Regions from separate parts of the Luteimonas changyuni genome, predicted to be linked through region 2. Evidence: predicted binding sites of a transcription regulator. Region 2 holds the regulator's gene; each other region holds the start of a gene.
The links. Region 2 encodes HrcA, which represses chaperone genes, less so after heat shock. Its sites were predicted from a motif close to TTNGCACTCNNNNNNNNNGAGTGCNAA; they were not measured.
Positions count from the first base shown of each region.

Region 1: groES (co-chaperone GroES) is a predicted target of HrcA. The motif match lies at 2,324-2,350, and genes of this name have one in related genera.
Region 3: rpoH (RNA polymerase sigma factor RpoH) is a predicted target of HrcA. The motif match lies at 2,526-2,552, and genes of this name have one in related genera.

Region 1 covers NZ_JBCLUZ010000010.1:102,197-106,524, reverse strand. The annotation lists gene groL (chaperonin GroEL) at 281-1,921, opposite strand; gene groES (co-chaperone GroES) at 1,979-2,266, opposite strand; gene WCD84_RS06240 (acyloxyacyl hydrolase) at 2,446-2,946, opposite strand; gene WCD84_RS06235 (endonuclease) at 3,098-4,328, shown strand, end outside.
Region 2 covers NZ_JBCLUZ010000004.1:133,745-138,072, reverse strand. The annotation lists gene fur (ferric iron uptake transcriptional regulator) at 1-255, shown strand, start outside; gene recN (DNA repair protein RecN) at 286-1,962, opposite strand; gene hrcA (heat-inducible transcriptional repressor HrcA) at 2,067-3,158, shown strand; gene grpE (nucleotide exchange factor GrpE) at 3,155-3,664, shown strand; gene dnaK (molecular chaperone DnaK) at 3,793-4,328, shown strand, end outside.
Region 3 covers NZ_JBCLUZ010000001.1:171,636-175,963, reverse strand. The annotation lists gene ftsX (permease-like cell division protein FtsX) at 1-77, shown strand, start outside; gene WCD84_RS00825 (response regulator) at 128-925, shown strand; gene ung (uracil-DNA glycosylase) at 922-1,635, shown strand; gene WCD84_RS00815 (hypothetical protein) at 1,635-2,315, shown strand; gene rpoH (RNA polymerase sigma factor RpoH) at 2,563-3,441, shown strand; gene zupT (zinc transporter ZupT) at 3,535-4,328, opposite strand, start outside.

The DNA.
Region 1 (4,328 bases), on a different contig from region 2:
GGATGCGCATATTCCGGCTGGGCATCCCCCCTGCCTCCACGGCGGGCAGCGCACACCCTCCCGGACTCCCTCCCGGAGCAATCACCCGGCCGGAACTGGGAGCAGGATGCGCATATTCCGGCTGGGCATCCCCCCTGCCTCCACGGCGGGCAGCGCACACCCTCCCGGACTCCCTCCCGGAGCAATCACCCGCAAGCTCCACACAATCGGGAGAAGAGCCAAAGAAAAACCCCGCCTCGCGGCGGGGTCCTTCGTGTCGCGGTACAGCGGCGTGGCTGGATCAGAAGCCCATGCCACCCATGCCGCCCATGTCGCCGCCGCCCGGCATCGCCGGCTCGTCCTTCTTCGGCAGCTCCGCCACCATCGCTTCGGTGGTGATCATCAGGCCGGCGATCGACGCCGCGTTCTGCAGCGCGGTGCGGGTGACCTTGGTCGGGTCCAGGATGCCGAACTCGATCATGTCGCCGAACTCGCCGTTGGCTGCGTTGTAGCCGAAGTTGCCCGAACCGTCCTTGACCTTGTTGACGATGACCGACGGCTCTTCGCCGGCGTTGGTCACGATCTCGCGCAGCGGCGCTTCCATCGCGCGCAGGGCGATCTGGATGCCGTGGTTCTGGTCTTCGTTGGCACCCTTCAGGGCCTCGACCGCGGTCTTGGCGCGCAGCAGCGCAACGCCGCCGCCCGGGACCACGCCTTCTTCCACCGCCGCACGCGTGGCGTGCAGGGCGTCTTCGACGCGGGCCTTCTTTTCCTTCATCTCGATCTCGGTCGAGGCACCGACCTTGATCACCGCCACGCCGCCGGCCAGCTTGGCCACGCGCTCCTGCAGCTTCTCGCGGTCGTAGTCCGAAGAGGTCTCTTCGATCTGCGCCTTGATCTGCTTGATGCGGCCTTCGATGCCCGAGCCTTCGCCCGCGCCGTCGATGATCGTGGTGTTTTCCTTGGTGACCTGGATCTTCTTCGCGCGGCCGAGGTCGTTGATGGTCGCCTTCTCGAGCGACAGGCCGACTTCCTCGCTGATCACGGTGCCACCGGTGAGGATGGCCATGTCTTCCAGCATCGCCTTGCGACGGTCGCCGAAGCCCGGGGCCTTGACGGCCACGACCTTGACGATGCCGCGGATGGTGTTCACCACCAGGGTCGCCAGGGCTTCGCCCTCGACTTCCTCGGCGACGATCAGCAGCGGCTTGCCGGCCTTGGCCACGCCCTCGAGGACGGGCAGCAGGTCGCGCACATTGGAGATCTTCTTGTCGTGCAGCAGGATGAAGGGATCATCCAGCTCGGCCGACATCGACTGCTGGTTGTTGATGAAGTACGGCGACAGGTAGCCGCGGTCGAACTGCATGCCCTCGACCACGTCGAGCTCGTTCTCGAGGCCCGAACCTTCCTCGACCGTGATCACGCCTTCCTTGCCGACCTTGTCCATTGCCTGGGCGATCAGGTCGCCGATGTTGGCGTCGGAGTTGGCGGAGATGGTGCCGACCTGGGCGATTTCCTTCGAGGTCGACGACGGCTTGCTGATGCTCTTCAGCTCTTCCACGGCGGCCTTGACGGCCTGGTCGATGCCGCGCTTGAGGTCCATCGGGTTCATGCCGGCGGCGACCGCCTTCATGCCCTCGCGGATGAAGGCCTGGGCCAGCACGGTCGCGGTGGTGGTGCCGTCGCCGGCGTCATCGGACGTGCGCGAGGCGACTTCCTTCACCATCTGCGCGCCCATGTTCTCGAACTTGTCGGCCAGTTCGATCTCCTTGGCGACGGACACGCCGTCCTTGGTGATCGTGGGCGCGCCGAAGCTCTTGTCGAGCACGACGTTGCGGCCCTTGGGGCCAAGCGTTGCCTTGACGGCGTTGGCAAGCACGTTGACGCCACGCACCATCTTGGCGCGCGCGTCTTCGCCGAAGCGGATTTCCTTCGCGGACATTGTTGTTTCCTCGGAACTGGATCAGGGAATGGGGGTTGCGATGCGCTTGACGCGCGCTCAGCCGACGATGGCGAGGATGTCGTCCTCGCGGACGATCTTGTATTCGGTGCCTTCGTGCTTGTACGCCGAGCCCGAATACTGGCCGTAGATGACCTTGTCGCCGACCTTGACCTTCGGCGCGCGCAGGCTGCCGTTGTCCAGGGCCTTGCCCTCGCCGATGGCGATCACTTCGCCCTTGGTGGGCTTTTCCTTGGCATTGTCGGGGATGACGATGCCGCCGGCGGAGATTTCGTCGGCTTCGATCGGCTTGACCACTACGCGGTCGTAAAGCGGCTTCAGGTTCATGACAATCCTCACAAGTGATTGATTTTACTTGACAAAAACAGGAATCGGTCGCGGAGTCTAGCAGTCGGACCTGCCGAGTGCCAAAACGCGCGCCGCGAAAACCCGGCAGCGCCGGGATGTCCGCAAGATGGGGGGGCGTTGGCGGGGTTCAAGGGCCCCGCGGGAAATAAAGACGCGGCTCAGAAGCGCCAGGCGCCGACAACCATGGTTTCGCCGTTGTTGGGGGCGTGCAGGCTCGCGTTCGAGATATGGCGCAGCAGCAGCGAGAAGCGGCCCCAGCGCCAGCCGGCGGTGGTGACGAACTGCGGATCGCCGGACAGGGCGTCCGTCTCGCCCGACTGGGCGCCGACGCCGGCACCAAGCGTAAGGCCGTTGTCGGTGCGCTCGTAGCGCAGGCCGACGAAGCCGACCACGACGCTGTCGGACAGGTCCCGGCCACGCACTTGGCCGCGGCCGTCGACGTGGATGGCGCCAACCTCGCCGCGGAGTACCGCGTTGTCCAGCTCCCGCAGTTCCGGCAGCCAGGCGACCGAGGCCACTTTGGTGAATTCGCGCTCGGTGGTCTTGGAGCCGCCGGCGGCGACCTCGATGCCGGTCGCGGCAGCGGCAGGCAGCGCGAGCGCGAACAGGGCTGCGGCCAGTCCGGCGCGGAGGATGGCGGGGCGGATCGGAGCGGGCATGGGACGACCTGGATGAATGGGGAGATTTGACCGCACAAGAATACGATTGCCGCGTCGCGCTGGCGTGCAGATTGACGGAATGGTGTGTCCTTGTCTGGCCGTCGTCATATTTGACGGTTAGATTGCGTGGTCCACAAAGGGGAGTTACCCAATGCGTCTTGTCAGTTCCCGGCTTTGCTGCGCGATCGCGCTGGCGGTTGCCGCCACGCTGCCGGCCCAGGCCGAAGTCTTCATCAACGAAATCCACTACGACAACATCGACACCGACGTCGGCGAGGCGATCGAGGTCGTCGGCAGCGCCGGAGAGAGCCTCGCCGGCTACCAGCTGGTGCTCTACAACGGCAGCAACGGCGCTTCCTACGACACCGACACCCTGCCCGAGGGCACGCTCTCGGCCTGCGGCGGCAAGGTCCGCTTCGCCACGGTGAACTACCCCGAGAACGGCGTGCAGAACGGCGCGCCCGACGGCATTGCCCTGGTCGATCCGCAGGGCGCCGTGGTCCAGTTCCTGAGCTACGAAGGCGTGATGACCGCCAGCAACGGCCCCGCCGCCGGCATGAGCAGCACCGATATCGGCGTCATGCAGCCGAGCAGCACCCCGATCGGCCATTCGCTGCAGCTCGGCGGCACCGGCAATGTCTACGCCGACTTCGCCTGGGCGGAGGCCGCCAGCGAGACCTTCGACGCATGCAACAACGACCAGTCCTTCGGCGAGCCCGGCAATGCCGCGCCGCGGGTGGTCGAGACCTTCCCGACGCAGGGCTCCAGCAGCTTCCCGTACGCGGCCGAGCTCAAGGTCACCTTCAGCGAGCCGGTGGCCGCCCAGCCCGGCGCGTTCACCCTGGCCTGCGAAGGCCCGGCCCGCCATCGCGCACCCGGGCTCGATCACGTCGCGCAGGCGACCAGCTTCACCCTGACGCCTTCGTCTCCGCTGGTGCCGGGCCAGGCCTGTTCGCTGCGGGTCGACGCCGGCTTCATCCTCGATCTCGACGACGCTGCGCCCGAGGCCGACACCGTCATCGACTTCAACGTGAAGCGTTCGGGCGGCGGCGGCGGTGGCGGCGACGGCGATTACTACGGCCTGGTCAACGACTCCAGCCCCGACCAGCTGCGCTGCTCGCTGCACGAGACCATCCGCGGCCATGTCGCCTATCCCTACAGCGGCAGCGGCATCACCACCTGGACGATCCTCGAAGTCGCCGACGAGGACCCCAACGACGCCGGCAAGATCCTCGACGTCTATCGCAACCGCAGCTACGTCAAGGGCACCGACCGTGCCGGCAGCGGCGGCAGCAACAAGTACAACCGCGAGCACACCTGGCCGAATTCGCTCGGCTTCCCGGACCGGGTGGGCGACATGGGCTATCCGCACTCGCCGTATA
Region 2 (4,328 bases):
CTGGCCACCGTCTACCGCGTGCTCACCCAGTTCGAAGCGGCGGGCCTGGTGCTCAAGCACAACTTCGAAGGCGGTACCGCGGTCTACGAGATCGACCGCGGTGGCCACCACGACCACATGGTCGATGTCGACACCGGCAAGATCATCGAGTTCGAGAGTCCGGAGATCGAGGCCCTGCAGCACGAGGTGGCCGACAAGCACGGCTACCTCCTGGAAGAGCACTCTCTGGTGCTCTACGTGCGCAAGAAGCGCTGACCAACCGGGCGGTCGGCCGCTGCCCGCCGCTCAGCCGGCGCCGGGTTCCCCAGCCTCGCGCAGCAGGCGCCTGGCCGCCGCCCGCGCCTCGCGGCTGACCTCGATCCCGCCCAGCATCCGCGCCAGCTCTTCCTGGCGGCCGGCGTCGTCGAGCAGACGCACGGCGCTCTGGGTCATGCCCTCGCTTTCAGCCTTGCTGACCCGGTAATGGGCGTGGCCCTGGGCCGCGACCTGGGGCAGGTGGGTGACGCAGAGCACCTGGCGACGGTTGCCGAGGTCGCGCAGCTTGCGCCCCACGATCCCCGCCACGTTGCCGCCGATGCCCGAGTCCACCTCGTCGAAGACCATGGTCTGGACCGCGTCCAGGCCGAGAGCCGCGACCTCGATGGCCAGCGAAATGCGCGACAGCTCGCCGCCCGATGCCACCTTGCGTAGCGGCCGTGGCGGCTGTCCGGCGTTGGCGGTGACCAGGAATTCGACGCGCTCGGCGCCCTGTGCATCCGGCGCGTCGTCGCCCGTGGGTTCCAGTGCCACCTCGAAGCGCCCGCCGCCCATGCCGAGCTCGCCGATCAGAGCGGTGGTCGCCTTGCCCAGTGCGGTCGCGGCCCTGGCGCGGGCCTTGCCGAGGCGCGCGGCGGCGCTGCGCCATGCGCCTGCGGCCGTCCCGATCTCGCCTTCCAGGCCCGCCAGGCGCTTCGCCGAGCCCGCAAGCGACTCCAGCTCCGCGGCCAGCGCGTCGCGATGCGCGGCCAGTTCTTCCGGCGGCACGCGGTGCTTGCGTGAGAGCTCGTGGAGGCGCGACAGGCGGTGCTCCTGGGTCTGCAGGTGGTCCGGGTCGATATCGAGGTCGGCGCGGACCCGGTCCAGCAGCACCGCCGCCTCGTCGAGCTGGATCGCGGCACCATCGAGCATGGCGTCCACTTCGCCCAGGCGCGATTCATGGGCCTGCATCCGCGCGAGCGCGCCGCGCAGCTGCTGGACCACGGCCGGCAGCGACCCGTCGCCGCCCAGGCGCTCAAGCGCGGCATCGCAGGCCTCGACCAGTTCGGTGGCATGCGCCTGGCGCCGGTGCGCGGCCACCAGTTCTTCGATGGCATCGGGTTCGAGCACCTCGCGCTCGAGCTCGGCGTGCTGGTGCTCAAGGAAGTCGATGCGGTCGGAGACGTCGCCGGCGGCGCTGAGCCGTGCGCGCTCCTGCAGCAATGACGACCACGCGTGCGCCGCCGTGGCCACCGCGGCCAGCTCGGCCTCGTGGCGCCCGAAGGCATCGAGCAGGACCAGCTGGCTGCCGCGCGACAGCAGCGCCTGGTGTTCGTGCTGGCCGTGGATCTCGACCAGCAGCGCCGCCAGCGCCCCCAGCTGCGACAGGGTGGCGGGGCGGCCGTTGACCCACGCCCGCGAGCCGCCGTCGGCGCGGAGGGTGCGCCGCAGCTGGCAGGCCTGGCCGTCGTCGAACTCCTGTTCGCGCAGCCAGTCCAGCGCCAGGGGCGAATCGCCGAGGTCGAACTCGGCGTCGAGTTCGGCGCGGCGTGCGCCGTGGCGGACCATGCCGGCGTCGGCGCGCAGCCCGGACAGGAAGCCGAGGGCATCGACGATGAGCGACTTGCCCGCGCCGGTCTCGCCCGACACGACGGTCAGCCCCGGCCCGAACTCGAGTTCGGTGGCGGAGACAACGGCGAAATCCTTGATCGACAGTCGCTTGAGCATGGTGCGCGGATTGTGCCGTGGAGATGCACGGCCTGTCATCGCCGGATCGTGCCGATTCGAGCCGGCGGCTTGCGACACGTGCGCATCGGACGTATACCCGCGGCATGTCCCGACGCCGTTCCGATCCCCTCGACCCGCGCGCGCGCCAGCTGCTGCGCACCCTGATCGCGCGCCATATCCGCGACGGCGAGCCGGTCGGTTCGCAGACCCTGGTCCGCCACGCCGGCCTCGACGTGAGCGCGGCCACGGTGCGCAACATCCTGTCCGACCTGGAGGAAGTGGGCCTGCTGTCGGCGCCGCACACCTCGGCCGGGCGCGTGCCCACGGCCCGCGGCTACCGCGTGTTCGTCGACTCGCTGCTCCAGCTCAGCCCGCTGGAGGAGGAGGAGTTCATGCGCATGCGCGGCAGCCTGGCGGCCAGTGCCGGGACCCAGACGCTGCTGGGCAGCGCCTCGGAGCTGGTCTCGGCGATGACCCGTTTCGTCGGCGTGGTCAGCGTGCCCGGGCGCGAGCAGTTCGCCTTCCGCCAGATCGACTTCGTGCCGTTGGACGGACAGCGGGTGATGGCGATCGTGGTGTTCGCCGACCACGAGGTCCAGAACCGGATCGTCCATACCCGGCGCGCCTATGACGCCGCCGAGCTGGAGCGGGTGGCCAATTACCTCAATGCCCACTTCGCCGGCCAGCCGCTGGCGCGGATCCGCGCGGCGCTGGTCGAAGGGCTCCGCAGCGCCCGCAGCGAGATGGAGGGCCTGCTTCGCGCCACCACCGACCTGGCCGAACAGGTGCTGGTACCCGGTAGCGAAGACATGGTGGTTGCCGGGCAGGCGCGCCTGCTGGGGCTCCAGGACCTTGCCGACCTTGACCGCCTGCGCGGCCTGTTCGACGCGTTCACGGAGAAACGCGAGATTCTGCAGCTGCTCGAACGCACGGTGAAGGCCCAGGGCGTGCGCGTGTTCTTCGGCGAGGAAACCGGGATCGCGCCGCTGGCCGGGATGTCGCTGGTGACCGCGCCCTACGGCGCCGGCGGTCGCGTCCTGGGGGTGCTGGGGGTGATCGGCCCCACGCGCATGGCCTACGAGCGGGTGATCCCGGTGGTCCAGGCGACCGCCGAGGTCCTCGGCGCCGCCTTGAATCCCGACGCGGCATCCCCACTCAGTGCGGACCGAGACACTCCGGACCCAGGACAGCGATGACCACCGAACAGACGCCCGACCACGCCGCCGAGGCGCCCGCAGACGAGCTTCCGCTGGAAGACGTGATCGAAACCCTCCGCGCCGAGCTGGAGCAGGTGCGCGCGCAGTCGCTGATCGACCGCGCCGACCTTGAAAACCAGCGCCGCCGGCTGGAGCGCGATGTCCAGAACGCCTGCCGCTTCGCCAACAAGCAGATCCTGGGCGACCTGCTGCCGGTATTCGACAGCCTGGACGCGGCGCTGGCTGCTGCCGGGAGCAACGGCCCGCTGCGCGAAGGCATCGAGCTGACCCTGCGCGAGCTGCGCCGGGTCACCGGCAACCAGGGCCTGTACGAAATCGCCCCGGCTGCCAACGAGGTCTTCAATCCCGATCTGCACCAGGCGATGAGCGTGGTCGAGGCCCCCGACGTCGACGCCGGCGCCGTGGCCCAGCTGTTCCAGAAGGGCTACCGCCTCAACGAGCAGCTGCTGCGCCCGGCCCTGGTCGCGGTGTCGAACGACGACTGAGCGTCGATTGAACCCCTGCCGGTTGATTCCGGCGGCCGCTGGCGCTTGAAGGCGTGGTGGCCAATCCCCAGATAGCAGTCATCGGCGGCATCGCCGCCCCCCGAATCCAGACATAGAGGCATATTCCCATGGCAAAGATCATCGGCATCGATCTCGGCACGACCAACTCCTGCGTGGCGATCATGGACGGCGGCAAGGCCCGCGTCATCGAGAACAGCGAAGGCGACCGCACGACCCCGTCCGTCGTCGCCTACACCAAGGACGGCGAAGTGCTGGTCGGCGCGTCCGCCAAGCGCCAGGCCGTCACCAACCCGAAGAACACCTTCTATGCGGTCAAGCGCCTGATCGGCCGCAAGTTCACCGACGCCGAGGTCAAGAAGGACCTCGGCCTGGTCCCGTACGCGATCGTCGAGCACGACAACGGCGACGCCTGGGTGCAGACCAGCGACGGCAAGAAGCTGTCGGCGCAGGAAGTCTCCGCGCGCATCCTCGAGAAGATGAAGAAGACCGCCGAGGACTACCTGGGCGAGAAGGTGACCGAGGCCGTGATCACGGTGCCGGCGTACTTCAACGACTCGCAGCGCCAGGCGACCAAGGACGCCGGCCGCATCGCCGGCCTCGACGTCAAGCGCATCATCAACGAGCCGACCGCGGCCGCGCTGGC
Region 3 (4,328 bases), on a different contig from region 2:
CGACCGTGCTCGGCTGGCTTGGCGCCGGGGCGGTCACCGGGCACTTCCTTCGCCAGACCCGGCCCACGGAGACCTGACCGTGACCGTGACCGATATCCGCCATCTCGACGGCAGCAATCCCCGGATCATGGTGGTCGACGGTTCGCGGCTGGTGCGCAAGCTGATCGGCGATGTGCTGCGCGACCAGCTTCCGAATGCGGAGGTCGTGTCCTGCGCCGGCCTGGCCGAAGCCCATGCCGCGCTGGCGGCCGCGCCCATCGATCTCGCCACCACTTCGCTGGTTCTTCCCGACGGCAACGGCCAGCAGCTGGCCATGGCGGTGCGTGCTGCCGCCGGCCAGCGCTACGTGCCGGTGATCGTGGTTTCGGCCAACGCCCAGGAGCATCTCGAGGGCCGGCGTTTCAGCGACGACATCACCGACTACTTCGACAAGTCGCACGGCCATCGCGCGCTGGCGGAATTCATCCGCGGCTACGTGCAGCCGGCGCCGATCCCCGGCGCGCGCGTGCTGTACGTCGAAGACAGCCGCACCGTGGCGCTTGCGACCACGCGCATGCTCAAGGCGCAGCAGATGGAGGTGGTGCACCTGACCAGCGTCGAAGCCGCGCTGGAATTCCTGCACGAGCGCATCGCGGCCGGCGAGGCGCCGGGCATCGACCTGGTGCTGACCGATGTCTACCTCAAGGGCGAGCTCGACGGCGGCCACCTGGTGCAGGCGATCCGCGGCGAATTCGGCTGGTCCAAGCGCCGGCTGCCGGTGCTGGTGATGACCGGCGATGCCAACGCCGAAAACCAGGCCGCGCTGCTGCGCGATGGCGCCAACGACCTCGTGCTCAAGCCGATCGAGGAGCGGCTGCTGGTGACCAAGGCGCTGTTCCAGCTGCGCCTGTCGCGCCTGCCCGAAACCGCGGTGGCCGGCGCATGAGCGAAGCGGCAGGCCGGATTCGCCTGGAGTCATCCTGGAAGGCGCGGGTAGGCGACTGGTTTGAGCGCGATGACATGCTGGCGCTGTCGGCCTTCCTGCGCGAGCGCCAGGCCGCCGGCGTGCGGATCTTTCCGCCTGGTCCGGACATCTTCGCCGCCTTCGACGCCACGCCTTTCGACGACGTGCGCGTGGTCGTGCTCGGCCAGGATCCCTATCACGGAGCCGGCCAGGCACATGGCCTGTGCTTCTCCGTCCGCCCGGGCGTGCGCGTGCCGCCGTCGCTGGACAACATCTACAAGGAGATCCAGCGCGACCTCGGCATGGCCCGCCCCGACCACGGCTGCCTGCTGCCCTGGGCGCGCCGCGGCGTGCTGCTGCTCAATGCCGTGCTGACGGTCGAAGAAGGATGCCCGGGCTCGCACCAGCGCAAGGGCTGGGAAGGCTTCACCGACCACGTGGTCGATGTGCTCAACCGCGAGCGCGACGGCCTGGTGTTCATGCTCTGGGGCGCGTATGCGCAGGCGAAGGGCAAGGTGATCGACGCCCATCGGCACCGCGTGCTGCGCAGCACGCATCCGTCGCCACTGTCCGCGCACCGCGGCTTCCTGGGCTGCGGGCACTTCTCCGCGGCCAACAGATACCTCGCCCGCAACGGCGGCGCAGCGCTGGACTGGTCGCTGCCGCCGAGGGCGGAGCTGGAGGCGATGTGATGGACATGCCGCTGCTGGTGTCCCTGCACCTGCCCAAGACCGCAGGGACCAGCTTTGCCGAAACCCTGCGCGCAGCCAATGGCGACGGCTATCGCGATGACTATGCCGACCTGCCCATGCAGTACGGCGCGCTGCGCAGGCGCAAGCACGCGGTGCGTGGCGGCCTGGCGCTGCGCGGAGGCGTCCCGGTCGATGCGACCTGCATCCATGGGCATTTCCTGGCCTTGAAATACCGCATCGCGCTGGGCCGGCGGCCGGCGCGCTGGATCACATGGATGCGCGACCCCGTGCAGCGCCTGGCCTCGCATTACGCGTTCTGGCGCCGCGACTACGACGGCGACGACCCCGCCCAGCCGCTGCGCAACCGGATGCTGCGCGAACAGTGGACGTTCGAACGCTTCGCGCTTGGGCCGGAGATGCGCGACGTCTACCGGCAGTACCTGTGGGGCTTCGACCCCGAGGGCTTTGATTTCATCGGCATCACCGAGCACTACCATGCCGACCTCGAGCGCCTCGCGCGGCGCCTGGGCTGGGAGGCGGTGGACGCTGCCGAACTGGTGAACCCGGAGTGCGGGGAGTCGGGTTACGACATCGGTCCGCAGCTGCAGGCCCGAATCGAACGCCACCACGCCGGCGATGTCGCCCTGTACCGCTGGGCGCTGGCGCGACGCGGCGCCTGAAGCGCCGCCGGCGCTGGCGGGAGCAGCGCGCTTTCCTCAGGGAGGTGGATGCCGCCGGAGGCCTTTGATGGCCGGCGCGCCCTGAGCCGCACCGGACCGGGGCGCGCTCCCGCGGCTTCCCCCTGGCCGCGATTGGAGCTCTGAACGCGGCGAGTCGTGAATTAGGCCGTTTATTGTTCTATCTGCAGGATGAATGAACTTATTCATCGTTTAGCAGTCTTAACAGGCCACTGCTAAAATCGCTGCCATGACTGCAACCGCCCCCAGCTACCCGCTCGTTCCCAACAACCTGCCGATCCCCAGCGCGCTCGGCTCGCTGGACGCGTACATCGGCGCGGTGCACCAGATCCCCATCCTCACGGTGGAAGACGAACAGGCGCTTGCCCGTCGCTTCCACGATGAGGAAGACCTCGGTGCCGCCCGTGACCTGGTGATGTCGCACCTGCGCTTCGTGGTCCACGTGGCCCGCGGCTACAACGGCTACGGCCTTCCGCTGGGCGACCTGATCCAGGAGGGCAACATCGGCCTGATGAAGGCGGTGAAGCGCTTCGACCCGGATGTCGGCGTGCGCCTGGTCTCGTTCGCGGTGCACTGGATCCGCGCCGAGATGCACGAGTACATCATCAAGAACTGGCGCATCGTCAAGGTCGCCACCACCAAGGCGCAGCGCAAGCTGTTCTTCAACCTGCGCCGCAGCAAGAAGCGCCTGGGCTGGCTCAACGCCGCCGAGGTCAGCGCGGTGGCCAAGGACCTCAACGTCTCCGAGCGCGAGGTGCTGGAGATGGAGTCGCGCCTGTCCGGGCGCGACATCGGCTTCGACATGTCCGCCGACGAGGACGACGAGCGTGCGCCGCCGGCGCCGGCCGCCTACCTGATGTCGCGCGACGAGGATCCTTCGCAGGCCTATGAGCGCGAAGACAGCCAGTCCAGCCAGCTCGAACTGCTGCGCGAGGGCATGTCGCGGCTGGACGAGCGCTCGCGCGACATCGTCAAGCGCCGCTGGCTGGACGCCGACAACAAGGTCACCCTGCAGGAGCTGGCCGACGAGTACGGCGTCTCCGCCGAGCGCATCCGCCAGGTCGAGGCCAACGCGCTGAAGAAGATGAAGGCGCTGTTCGCGGCCTGATCGCGGCGCGGATCGCCCCTGGAAAGCCCGGCCCAGGCCGGGCTTTTTCGTTCCGCCGCGCTTATCCGCTGCGACCCTGGTGCGGGACGTCGCTCACCATTTGAACAGCACCAGGCTGATCGCCAGCACGGCCATGCCGCTCACCAGCCCGTACACGGTCTCGTGGCCCTTGGCGTAGCGCTTGGCCGCCGGCAACAGCTCGTCCAGCGCCAGGAACACCATCACCCCGGCGATGATCCCGAACACGCTGCCGAACACCGCGTCCGACAGCCAGGGCCGCAGCAGCGCATAGCCGATGATCGCGCCCAGCGGCTCGGCCAGGCCCGAGAGCAGGCAGGCGCCGAAGGCATAGCCCTTGCTGTTGGTGGCGAAGTACACCGGCACCGCGATGGCGATGCCTTCGGGCACGTTGTGGATGGCGATGGCGAAGGCCAGCGGCATGCCCACGCCGGGGTTTTCCAGCGTGGCGAAAAAGGTGGCCAGGCCTTCCGGGAAGTTGTGCACGGTGATCGCCAGCGCGGTCAGCAGGCCGACGCGCTTGATGTAGGCGGCGTTGTGCTCGCGGAAGAAGGGGTCGTCGGCCTCGAGCCGCTCGTGCGGGTTCGGCACCAGGCGGTCGACCAGCATGATCAGGCCGACGCCGGCGAGGAAGGTCATCGTGCCGAAACTGAAGCCGAGGCGCTCGCCATAGCCCTGGCTGAAGGAGTCGATGGACTTGTTGAGGATCTCCGACAGCGACACGTAGACCATCGCGCCGCCGGCGAAAGCCAGGCCAAAGGCGAGCAGTCGCGCATTGGGCCGTGCCTGCGCGAAGACCAGCAGGCCACCGACGCCGGTGGCGAGGCCCGCCGCGGTGGTCACCGCCAGCGCGACGAGCAGGTTGGCGG